One region of the Micromonospora sp. CNZ297 genome, then DNA from elsewhere that is predicted to be linked to it. Evidence: riboswitches for the same ligand, from Rfam matches in the RefSeq annotation. Region 1 holds a riboswitch; the other holds the start of a gene.
What was found. Region 1 has a riboswitch for cobalamin ahead of FB454_RS23020 (ribonucleoside-diphosphate reductase subunit alpha). Riboswitches for the same ligand answer to the same signal wherever they lie in the genome.
Positions count from the first base shown of each region.

Region 1 (6,016 bases):
CCACGGCGGGCGGATCCTCAACCTGATCGACTCGGTCGCCGGTGTGGTCGCCGCCCGCCACTCCGACGGCCCGGCCGTCACCGCCGCCATCGACGAGACCGCCTTCCTGCGGGCGGTACGCGTGGGGGACGTGGTCCACGTGGACGCCCGGATCACCTGGGCCGGCCGCAGCTCGATGGAGGTGGCGGTGAAGGTCAGCGCGGACCGGTGGGACCGCGCGGTGCCGCCGGTGGACGTGGCGACCGCGCACCTGGTGATGGTGGCGGTGGACGACGACGGGCAGCCCCGGCCGGTGCCGCCGCTGCACGCCGAGACCGACGGCGACCGGCGGCGCTACCGGGAGGCGCAGATCCGGCGCGAACACCGGCTGGCGCTGCGCCGGGCGCTGCTCGACGGCGCCGGGGAGGGCTGAACGGTGCTCGGACTGTCGGCGGCCACGCTCGCGGGTTACCTGGCCGCCATCGTGGTGCTCATGCTCACCCCGGGGCCGGACATGATGTTCGTGCTCGCCAACGCCACCCGGTACGGCCCACGGGCGGGCGCGGTGGCCGCGCTCGGGGTCGCCGCCGGGGAGGCGGTGCACGTCGCCGCCGTGGTGGCCGGGCTCGCCACGCTGATCGCCGCGTCCCCGGTGCTGTTCACCGCGATCCGGTGGGCCGGTGCGGCGTACCTGATCGTGCTGGGCCTGCGGGCGCTGCGCGGCACGGGCCGGCTCGGCGCACCGGCGGACCGGCCGGACGGCGGCGCCGGGCGGGCGTTCCGGCGCGGCCTGCTGACGAACCTGCTCAACCCGAAGATGATCCTGTTCAGTGTGGCGTTCCTGCCGCAGTTCGTCCGGCCCGAGGCGGGCCCGGTGGCGGCGCAGCTGGTGCTGCTCGGCGTGCTGTTCGTCGCGGTGCAACTCGCCGTGGACCTGGCGCTCGGGGTGGGCGCCGGGCGGTTCGCCAGGCGGTGGGGCGACAGCCGCTGGTCACGGCGCGTCGACCGGCTCTGCGCTGTCGCCTTCGTCGCGCTCGGCGTCCGGCTGGCCGCCGGCTGAGACGCACCGGGGCGCGGTGCGGGCGTCGGCTGGTCGGCGGTCGGCAATGCCCCGGCCGGTTGATCGACTCCATCACGCCGAGGTGGCGGCATCAGAAGTGCTCCGACCCCGCCACCTCGGCGAACTGGCGATGATCATGAGGCCGGTCCCGGTTCGGCTCCGCCGGCGTCCCGGACGCGGGCGGCCGCTCGCGGTCCAGGTGCAGGCGCAGCAGCACCCAGCCCAGCGACACGGCGCCGATGAACACGTACGCGGGCTGGGTGCCGAACGTGTCCCAGCAGGTGTGCAGTGTGACGGCGGCGGCGAAGGTGAGCAGGAACGCCGCCAGCTTCCGGCCGCCGGGCGCGGCGGCGAACGTGAACAGCGCGGCGGCGGTCAGCCCGGTCCAGGCCAGGTGCGCGGCGGGCGCGGTGAGACCGCGTACCAGCAGCGTCCGCTCGACCGCGCCGAGGTTGCCCTCCGACCCGACGAACGCGGCGAACGCGTAGCCCATGGTCTCCAGCGCGGCGAACCCGGCGCCGGAGGCCACGCCGATCACCAGGCCCTGCGCCGGGGACGGGTGCCGCCGCCACAGCAGCAGGATGCCGGCCGGCACGATCAGTTTGGCGGTCTCCTCGGCCAGGCCGACGAGCGCCATCGGCAGGACGCCGAGGCGGTGCAGGGTGCCGTACTCCAGCCAGCCGGCGGCGACCACGCCGACCACGCCGCCGAGGAGCGCGGCGACGCCGACGACGGAGCCGGGGACCGGGCGGCGGGCCGGCCGTCCCTGGGCGAAGGCCAGGAACGTGGCGGGCGCGACGCACGCGCCGAGCACGATCAGCGCCGGGACGAACGTGACGGTCCCGGTGCCGACGAGTGTCTCCAGCACCAGCAGGTGAAGCCCGACGCCGACGAGCAGGACCGCCACCCACGCCCAGCGGCGTCCGGTATTCCCCATACCGCCGAGTATCGCGCCCGCCGGGTCGCGCCGGAATCGGGGGTAGGCACTGTGGACAGTGAGATCATTCCGACACGCCGACACGACATCTGGTGTTGCACGCAAGCCCTCACCGCCATATATGGTGGTGCCGCAGCTGGTTCGGCCGAGACCCTCCGGGGCGGGGCCGAGGCAAGAGGGAACCCGGTGGGAATCCGGGACTGCCCCGCAGCGGTGAGTGGGAACGACAGCCGTCAACAGCACTGGGCCACCGGCCTGGGAAGCGACGGCCGGTAGGCGACCGGCGACCCCGGTCGGGCCCGCGAGTCCGAAGACCTGCCAGCGCGCCGTACGCCTCCGCGTACGGCGGCCGGAGGTCGCGCGGGACGACCGACGCCAGCAGCCGGGCCGGCCGTGCGCCGCGCCCGTTGGCGTCTCCCGCCGTCTCCAGACGGTGACAGCGAGGAGAGGTCATGACTGTCGTGCAGGAGAGTCCCCCGTCCGGAACCGGCGGGTCCGAGACCCGCCGGCCGGCGATGCGGGTACGCAAGCGGGACGGCGACACCGAGCCGGTGGACGTCGGCAAGATCGTCCGGGCGGTCGAGCGCTGGGTCGCCGACCTGGACGAGGTGGACCCGCTGCGGGTGGCCACGAAGACGATAAGCGGGCTCTACGACGGGGCGACCACCGCCGAGCTGGACCGGTTGTCGATCCAGACCGCGGCGGAGCTGATCGGCGAGGAGCCGCAGTACTCGAAGCTGGCGGCGCGGTTGCTCGCCGCGTACGTGGACAAGGAGGTCCGCGGACAGGGCGTGGCGAGCTTCAGCCAGTCGATCGCCTACGCGCACGGGCTGGGACTGATCGGCGACGAGACGGCCGGGTTCGTGGCCCGGCACGCCCGCAAGCTCGACGACGCCGTGGACCCGGACGGCGACCTGCGGTTCGAGTACTTCGGACTGCGCACGGTGGCCGACCGCTACCTGCTGCGGCACCCGCAGTCGCGGCTGGTGGTGGAGACGCCGCAGTACTGGCTGCTGCGGGTGGCCTGCGGGCTGTCCCGCACCCCGGGCGAGGCGGTCGGCTTCTACCGGCTGATGTCCAGCCTGGCGTACCTGCCCAGCTCCCCCACGCTGTTCAACTCCGGCACCCGGCACACCCAGATGTCGTCGTGCTTCCTGGTCGACTCGCCGCGCGACGAGCTGGACTCGATCTACGAGCGGTACCACCAGGTGGCGAAGCTGTCGAAGTTCTCCGGCGGCATCGGCATCTCCTGGTCGCGGGTACGCGGCCGGGGCGCGCTGATCCGGGGCACCAACGGGCGCTCCAACGGCATCGTGCCGTTCCTCAAGACGCTCGACGCCGGGGTGGCCGCGGTCAACCAGGGCGGCCGGCGCAAGGGCGCGGCCTGCGTCTACCTGGAGCCGTGGCACCCGGACGTGGAGGAGTTCCTGGAGCTGCGGGACAACACCGGCGAGGAGTCGCGGCGTACGCACAACCTCAACCTGGCCAACTGGATCCCGGACGAGTTCATGCGCCGGGTCGAGGCCGACGGCGAGTGGTCGCTGGTCGACCCGTCGGACGCCCCGGAGCTGCCCGACCTGTACGGCGAGGCGTTCGACGCCGCGTACCGGGCGGCGGAGAAGAACGCGGTCCGCACGGTCCGGGCCCGGGACCTGTACGGGCGGATGATGCGCACGCTCGCGCAGACCGGCAACGGCTGGATGACGTTCAAGGACGCCGCGAACCGGCTGTCCAACCAGACCGGCGAGCCGGGCAACGTGATCCACCTGTCCAACCTGTGCACCGAGATCCTGGAGGTCAACGACGACGCCGAGACGGCGGTGTGCAACCTCGGCTCGGTGAACCTCGGCGCCCACGTCACCGCCGACGGCGTGGACTGGGAGCGGCTGCGCGCCACGGTCCGCACCGCCGTGGTGTTCCTCGACCGGGTGATCGACATCAACTACTACCCGGCCGAGCAGGCGGCGGCGTCGAACCCGCGCTGGCGGCCGGTCGGGCTCGGGCTGATGGGGTTGCAGGACGCGTTCTTCACGCTGCGCCTGCCGTTCGACTCGGCGCAGGCCAAGGAGCTGTCCACCCGCGTGCAGGAGGAGATCCTGCTGACCGCGCTGGAGACCTCCGCCGGGCTGGCCGAGCGGTTCGGGCCGCATCCGGCGTACCCGCAGACCCGGGCCGCGAAGGGTGACCTGCACCCGGACCTGTGGGGCGCGGAGCCGGCGCAGGCCGGACGGTGGGCGGCGCTGCGCGAGCGGATCGCCGTCCACGGGCTGCGCAACTCACTGCTGGTGGCGATCGCGCCGACCGCCACCATCGCCTCCATCGCCGGCTGCTACGAGTGCGTGGAGCCGCAGGTGTCCAACCTGTTCAAGCGCGAGACCATGTCCGGGGAGTTCCTCCAGGTCAACACGTACCTGGTGCGGGAGCTGAAGGCGCGCGGCCTGTGGACACCGCAGGTCCGCGACCGGATCAAGCGGGCCGAGGGCTCGGTGCAGGACATCACCGAGCTGCCCGCGCCGGTGCGGGAGCTGTTCCGCACCGCCTGGGAGCTGCCGCAGCGGGCGCTGATCGACCTGGCCGCCGCGCGGGCGCCCTTCATCGACCAGTCCCAGTCGCTGAACCTGTTCCTGAGCGCGCCGACCATCGGCAAGCTGTCCTCGATGTACCTGTACGCCTGGAAGGCCGGGCTGAAGACCACCTACTACCTGCGTTCCCGTCCCGCCACCCGCATCCAGCAGGCCACCGTCGCGCCGGTGCTCGCCCCGGTCTCCGGCGTGGTCTCCGCCGTGAGCGACGACGAGGCGCTGGCCTGTTCCCTGGAGAACCCCGAGAGCTGCGAGGCATGCCAGTGACCACCACCGCACCGACCCGGCACATGCTGCTCGACCCCGGCATGGACCTGACCCTGCGGCCGATGCGCTACCCGCGCTTCTTCGACCGGTTCAAGGACGCGATCAAGAACACCTGGACGGTCGAGGAGGTGGACCTGCACTCGGACCTCGCCGACCTGGCGAAGCTGTCCCCGGCCGAGCGGCACCTGGTGTCGCGGCTGGTGGCGTTCTTCGCCACCGGCGACACCATCGTCGCCAACAACCTGGTGCTCAACCTCTACCAGCACGTCAACTCCCCGGAGGGCCGGCTCTACCTGTCCCGGCAGCTGTTCGAGGAGGCGGTGCACGTCCAGTTCTACCTGAACCTGCTCGACACGTACGTGCCGGACGAGAAGGAACGGTTCGCCGCGTTCGACGCGGTGGAGAACATCCCGTCGATCGCCCGCAAGGCCGAGTTCTGCTTCCGGTGGATCGACTCGATCTTCGAGCTGCGCGAGCTGCGGACCCGCGCGGACCGGCGGGCGTTCCTGCTCAACCTGATCTGCTTCGCCGCGTGCATCGAGGGCCTGTTCTTCTACGGCGCGTTCGCCTACGTCTACTTCCTGCGCTCCCGGGGACTGCTCAACGGGCTGGCCTCCGGCACCAACTGGGTGTTCCGGGACGAGTCGATGCACATGGCGTTCGCCTTCGACGTGGTGGAGACCGTACGCGCCGAGGAGCCGGACCTGTTCGACGACGAGATGGAGCGGCAGGTGAAGGAGATGCTGGCCGAGGCGGTGGAGTGCGAGGTGAGCTTCGCCGAGGACCTGCTGGGGCAGGGCGTGCCCGGGATGTCACTGGCCGACATGCGCGAATACCTCCAGCATGTGGCCGACCGGCGCCTCGCAGTGCTCGGCATCGCCCCCATGTACGGCAGCGGCAACCCGTTCGCGTTCATGGAGTTGCAGGACGTGCAGGAGCTGTCCAACTTCTTCGAGCGCCGGGTGTCGGCGTACCAGGTCGGGGTGACCGGCTCGGTCACCTTCGACGACGACTTCTGAGCGCCGCCCCCGCCCCGGCCGTCACGGCCGGGGCGGGACCGGGCTCTCGCCGGGCAGCGCCGTCGCCCGGACCCGCCCGATCAGCGCCACCACGGCGACCGCCATCACGGCCACCACCACGAACGCGCTGCGCAGGTCCAGGGCGCCGGCGAGCAGGCCGATCACCGGCGCC
Region 1 is NZ_VISU01000014.1:116,558-122,573, forward strand. Features, by position in the region: gene FB454_RS23005 (acyl-CoA thioesterase) at 1-412, shown strand, start outside; gene FB454_RS23010 (LysE family translocator) at 416-1,039, shown strand; gene FB454_RS23015 (PrsW family glutamic-type intramembrane protease) at 1,131-1,976, opposite strand; cobalamin riboswitch at 2,097-2,312, shown strand; gene FB454_RS23020 (ribonucleoside-diphosphate reductase subunit alpha) at 2,429-4,825, shown strand; gene FB454_RS23025 (ribonucleotide-diphosphate reductase subunit beta) at 4,816-5,844, shown strand; gene FB454_RS23030 (MFS transporter) at 5,866-6,016, opposite strand, start outside.

Region 2 (6,016 bases), on a different contig from region 1:
GTCGCCCGGGCCGAGGCCGACCAGGGTGAGGCGCCGTGTCACGCCTGATCCTCCAGGTCTCCCTCGACCTCGAGGTACACGCGGGCCATCTCCGCCATGACCTCGGCGTCCGGTTCGGCCCACAGTCCACGGTCGGCGGCCTCGTTCAGCCGTTCCACGATGCCGCGCAGTGCCCAGGGGTTCGCGCGGCGCATGAACTGCTGGTTCGTCTCGTCGAGGACGTATTCGCGGGCCAGCGACTCGTACATCCAGTCGTGGACGACACCGGCGGTGGCGTCGAAGCCGTAGAGGTAGTCCACGGTGGCGGCGAGCTCGAACGCTCCCTTGTAGCCGTGGCGCTGCATCGCCGCGATCCAGCGCGGGTTGACCACCCGCGAGCGGAAGACGCGGTTGGTCTCTTCCTGCAGGCTGCGGGTGCGTACGGCGTCCGGCGTGGTGGAGTCACCGACGTACGCCCTGGGTTCGGCGCCGGTCAGCGCGCGGACCGTGGCGATCATGCCGCCGTGGTATTGGAAGTAGTCGTCGGAGTCGGCGATGTCGTGCTCGCGGGAGTCGATGTTCTTCGCGGCGACGGCGATGCGCCGGTAGTTGGTTCGCATGTCGTCGGTTGCCGCGGTTCCGTCGAGGCCGCGGCCGTAGGCGAAGCCGCCCCAGGCGGTGTAGACGGCGGCCAGGTCGGCGTCGTCGCGCCAGGTGCCGGACTCGACGACCTGGAGGATGCCGGCGCCGTACGATCCGGGCTTCGAACCGAAGATCCGCGTGGTGGCCCGCCGCTGGTCGCCGTGCTCGGCGAGGTCGTGGCGGGTGTGTGCCCGCACGTAGTTGCGCTCATCGGGTTCGTCGAGCCCGGCGACGAGCTGCACGGCGTCGTCGAGGAGTTCGATGACGTGCGGGAAGGCGTCGCGGAAGAATCCCGAGATGCGCACGGTAACGTCGATGCGGGGCCGGCCGAGTTCGTCGAGGCCGATCACCTCCAGGCCGTTGACCCGGCGTGAGGCCGTGTCCCAGGTGGGGCGTACGCCCAGCAGCGCCAGCACCTCGGCGATGTCATCGCCGGAGGTGCGCATCGCGGAGGTGCCCCACACGGAGAGGCCGACCGATCGGGGATGCTCGCCGGTTTCGGCGAGGTGCCGGGCGACGAGGGACTCGGCCATCGCCTGTCCCGTTTCCCAGGCCAGACGGGACGGAACGGCCCGCGGGTCGACGGTGTAGAAGTTACGGCCGGTCGGCAGGACGTTGACCAGTCCGCGCAGCGGGGAGCCGGAGGGCCCGGCCGGGACGAAACCGCCGTCGAGCGCGTGCAGGACGTTGGTCAGTTCGTCGGTGGTGGCGGCCAGTCGCGGCACGACCTGCTCGGCGGCGAAGCGCAGGACGTCGCGTACCACCGGGTCGTCGTGCAGCGCGTCGATCGCGTCAGCCTGCCAGCTGGCCTTCTCCATCGCCTCGATCAGGGCACGGGCCTGCGCTTCCACGGCGTCGACGTCGGCCGCCGGGGCGTCCTCGGCAAGACCCAGCGCGGCGCGCAGGCCGGGCAGTGCCCGGTTCTGTCCGCCCCAGACCTGTGTCGCGCGGAGCACGGCGAGCACCAGGTTGACGCGTGCCTGTCCGGTCGGCGCCTGGCCGAGCACGTGCAATCCGTCGCGGATCTGTACGTCCTTGATCTCGCACAGCCAGCCGTCGACGTGCAGCAGGAAGTCGTCGAACTCCTCGTCGCCGGGCCGTTCGTCCAGGCCGAGGTCGCGATGCATTTGTGCGGACTGCATCAGCGTCCAGATCTGCTGGCGGACCGCGGGCAGCTTTGCCGGGTCCATCACGGCGATGTTGGCGTGCTCGTCGAGCAGTTGCTCCAGCTTGGCGATGTCGCCGTAGCTTTCGGCGCGTGCCATCGGCGGCACCAGGTGGTCGACGATGGTGGCGTGCGCGCGGCGCTTGGCTTGGGCACCCTCGCCAGGATCGTTGACCAGGAACGGATAGATCAACGGCATGCTGCCGATTGCCGCGTCCGTGGCGCAGGCGGCTGAGAGCGCGGCGTTCTTCCCCGGCAGCCACTCCATCGAGCCGTGTTTGCCGAGGTGCACCACCGCGTCGGCGCCGAAGCCGTGTTCGAGCCAGCGGTACGCGGCCAGGTAGTGGTGCGACGGAGGCATGGCCGGGTCGTGGTAGATCGCGACCGGGTTCTCGCCGAAGCCACGCGGGGGCTGGATGAGGATGACGACGTTACCGGCGCGCAGGGTGGCCAGCACGATGTCGCCGTCGTCGTCGACGAAAAGCGAGCCGGGAGCCTCGCCCCAGGTCTCGGCCATGGCGTCGCGCAGCGCGGCGGGCAATCCGGCAGTCCAGCGCCGGTAGTCGTCCCGGCTGATACGCACGTGCGACTCGCTGAGCTGAGCCTGCGTGAGCCACTCCTCGTCCTGCCCACCGGCGGCGATCAAAGCGTGGATGAGCGCGTTGCCGGCCGTCGTGTCGGCATCCTCTCCCTCGACCGGGAGCAGCGGGTCGAGCCCGGGAATTGCGCCGGGTGCGCCGAGGTCGTAGCCGGCATCTCGCATCGCGCGCAGCAATCGGATCGCCGACACGGGCGTATCGAGGCCGACGGCGTTGCCGATGCGGCTGTGCTTGGTCGGGTAGGCCGACAGGACGAGGGCCACCTTGCGCTCGGCGGGCGGGACATACCGCAGTCGGGCGTGGTTGACGGCGATGCCCGCGACGCGGGTGCATCGCTCAGGGTCGGTCACGTAGCGGGGCAGGCCGTCGGCGTCGACCTCCTTGAATGAGAACGGGACGGTGATGAGGCGGCCGTCGAACTCGGGGATGGCGATCTGGGTCGCGGAGTCGAGCGGGGTGACGCCTTCGTCGGACGCCTCCCACTCGGCTCTGCCGGACGTGAGCGCCAGAGCCTGCAGCACGGGGATGTCGAGGGCGCGCAGCCGTTCGACGTCCCAGGACTCGTCGTCGCCGCCGGCGCTCGCGGTGGCGGGCCGGGCGCCGCCGGCGGCCAGGACCGTGACGACGATCGCGTCCAGGGTGGCGAGTTCGGCGTACAACTCCTCGGGCGCCGCCCGCAGTGACGAGACGTAGATCGGTACGCCGGCGGCCACGCCGGTGGTGTCGATGGCATCGGCGAGTTCGTGGGCGAACGCGTTGTTGCCGCTCACCTCGTGGGCCCGGTAGTACAGGACTCCGACGCGGGGCCGGGCGTCCGGGGCCGGCTGCCGGCTGACTCCCCACTCGGGCAGCACGGCCGGCGGTTCGAAGCCTTCGCCGGTCAGCAGCACGGTGTCGGACAGGAAGGCGTGCAGTTGGCGCAGGTTCTCCGCGCCGCCCTCGGCGAGGTAGCGGTGCGCCTCGGCGCAGACGCCGATCGGGACGGTCGACAGCCCCATCAACGCGGCGTTCGGCGTCCGTTCCCCACCGAGCACGACCAGGGGACGGCCGGTGCCGCGGATCAGCGCGGCGAGGTCGCGTACGTCCTCGGGCGAGCCGAGCACCCGCAGAACGACCACGTCGGCCTCGGTGGTCAGGGTGTCGCGGCGCTCGCCGGTGAGCCGGGCAGGGTTGGCCCAGGACCAGTCCGCGTTGCTGGCCCGCGCCGAGAGCAGGTCGGTGTCCGAGGTGGACAGCAGGGCGATGCGTGTCATGTTTCTCCTTCGGTGACACGGGAGCCGAGGCGCAGGTCGCCGACCGGACGGCCGGCGCGTAGGTGCTCGCCGACGAGGCGTGCCGCGTCGCCGGGTCGCACCGGCCCGTACCAGGTGCCGTCGGGGTGCACGACGGCGACTGGTCCGTGGTTGCACGGGAACAGGCAGCCGGTCTGGGCCATGAGGACGTCGGCGTCGGTGAGCTGCTGCTCGACGAGCGCGCCCACGATCGCGCGATAGGTCTCGTCCGCGCCGCGGGCACTGCAGCGCGGGCCGCGGCACAGCAGTAGATGATGGCGGTACGGCGGCAGGGTGTCCCAGGCCGGTGAGGTGAGTGGCGCCTCGTGCCCGGTGATCGCGCGCTCGCCGAACCGGATGACCGGCGGGTCGATCTGCTGACGGTGCCAGTGGCCGGCCACGCGTCCCACCCACGAACGGGCGAAAGTCAGGTCGTCGGTGCTCACCGGTTCCAGGCGAACCTCCCGGGCGCCCTCGGCGTGCAGCAGGTCGAGCACATGGGTCAGCGTCGGCTCGCCGGCTTGCAGGAAGGCCAGCCGGGCGCCGGCTGCCTCGGCCTGCCCGCGTAGCACCGGCGACGCGGCGTCCGTCAGTGCGGTCGCGACGTGAACGAGGACGCTCACGGGGTCAGGAGCCGGTGATCCGGTGCGATCGGGACACGGGGTCTTCTTTCGTCCGGGGCCTGTGCGCGAGGCCTGGATGGGCACGTGTCGCAGACGGATCTGCGGCCAGCAGGTCTTCGGACTCGGGATCAACCGGACGGGGCGCCTTCCCAGACCGTGGGTCCAGTGGCGTCGTGCCCCGCCCGTCACCCTCACCGCTGCGCGTCAGTCCCGGATTCGCACCGGGTTCCCTGGCTCATGGCTGAGTTTGACTGGCATCACGACGGTAGCACCGACAGCCGGTGTCGCCGGGGACGGGCTCTGGCACCATGTCGCCGTGACCGAGAGGACCCGCCGCGACCTGTGTCCCGGCCTGCTGCGCCCATGGATCGCCGACGACGGCGCGCTCGTGCGGGTGCGCGTCCCCGGCGGGATCGTGCCGACTGCGGCGCTGTGCGCACTCGTGGAGGTGGCCCGTGCGCACGGCGACGGCGCGGTCCACCTGACCAGCCGCGCCAACCTGCAGGTGCGCGGTCTCGAGCACGACGGTGGGCGGCTGCCCGAGACCGTCGTCGCCGACGTCATCGCGACCGGGCTCGTACCGTCCACGTCGCACGAGCTGGTCCGCAACATCCTCGCCTCACCGCTGACCGGACGCAGTGGCGGCCGGGCCGATCTACACCCGGTCGTCGCCGGACTCGACGCACGGCTGCGCGCCGAGCCCCGGCTCACCGCGCTGACCGGACGGTTCCTGTTCGTGCTTGACGACGGCCGCGGTGATCTGGTCAGCCGTGACTTGGACCTGGGGTTGGTGGCGCTCGACTCGGACACCGCGCAGCTACGCGCCGGAACCTCGGCGTGGGGGCCAGTCATCCGGCTGGACGAGGCCGCCGCGGCGCTGACCGGGCTCGCCGTACGCTTCGCCGGGCTCGCGGGTGACCGGCCGGACTCACCCTGGCACGTCGACGAGCTGCCCGGCGCCGGCGCCGCGCTGCTGGGCACCGTACTCGACCGTGCCGAGCGGACCCGGGTGAGCACACCTCCACCCGCGCTGGGCAGGATCGTTCAGGATGACGGCCGCGTCACCGCGCACCTCGCGGCTTCCGGCGGCCGAGTGGACGCTCCCCTGCTGGAGGAGATCCGCGCGCTCGGCGCCGGCGAGATCGTCGTCACCCCGTACCGCACCCTGCTCGTCCCCGATCTGGAGAACGCATGAGTCTCACCACACCGGCACGCCGCTACGACTACGTCACCGACGGCGCGGCGATCTACGACGCCTCGTTCGCCACCATCCGTGCCGAGGCCGATCTTTCGGGTGTGCCGGCCGACGCCGAGAAGGTCGCGGTGCGGATGATCCACGCATGCGGCCAGACCGACCTCACCCGCAACCTGGTGATCCACCCCGGCCTGGTGGCCGCCGCCCGCGGGGCGCTGGAGGCGGGGGCGCCGATCCTGACCGACGCGCACATGGTCGCCGCCGGCGTTACCCGCGCCCGCCTGCCCCGTGACAACGAGGTCCGCTGCTTTCTGCACGAACCCGAGGTCCCGGCGCTTGCCCACCGGTGGGCAACGACCCGGTCGGCGGCGGCGGTGTCGCTGTGGACCGACCACCTCGCCGGCGCGGTCGTCGCCTTCGGCAACGCCCCCACGGCCCTGTTCCACCTGCTGGAGATGCTGCGCGACGGCGCGCCACGACCAGCTGCGATCATCGGTACGCCGGTGGGATTCATCGGCGCCGCCGAGTCCAAGCAGGCGCTC
Region 2 is NZ_VISU01000042.1:16,122-22,137, reverse strand. Features, by position in the region: gene cobF (precorrin-6A synthase (deacetylating)) at 1-42, opposite strand, end outside; gene cobN (cobaltochelatase subunit CobN) at 39-3,638, opposite strand; gene FB454_RS33505 ((2Fe-2S) ferredoxin domain-containing protein) at 3,635-4,279, opposite strand; cobalamin riboswitch at 4,370-4,550, opposite strand; gene FB454_RS33500 (sulfite reductase subunit beta) at 4,596-5,474, shown strand; gene FB454_RS33495 (precorrin-8X methylmutase) at 5,471-6,016, shown strand, end outside.
Region 2: it holds a riboswitch for cobalamin, as region 1 does, so the genes downstream of both, FB454_RS33505 ((2Fe-2S) ferredoxin domain-containing protein) here and FB454_RS23020 (ribonucleoside-diphosphate reductase subunit alpha) in region 1, are expected to answer to the same signal.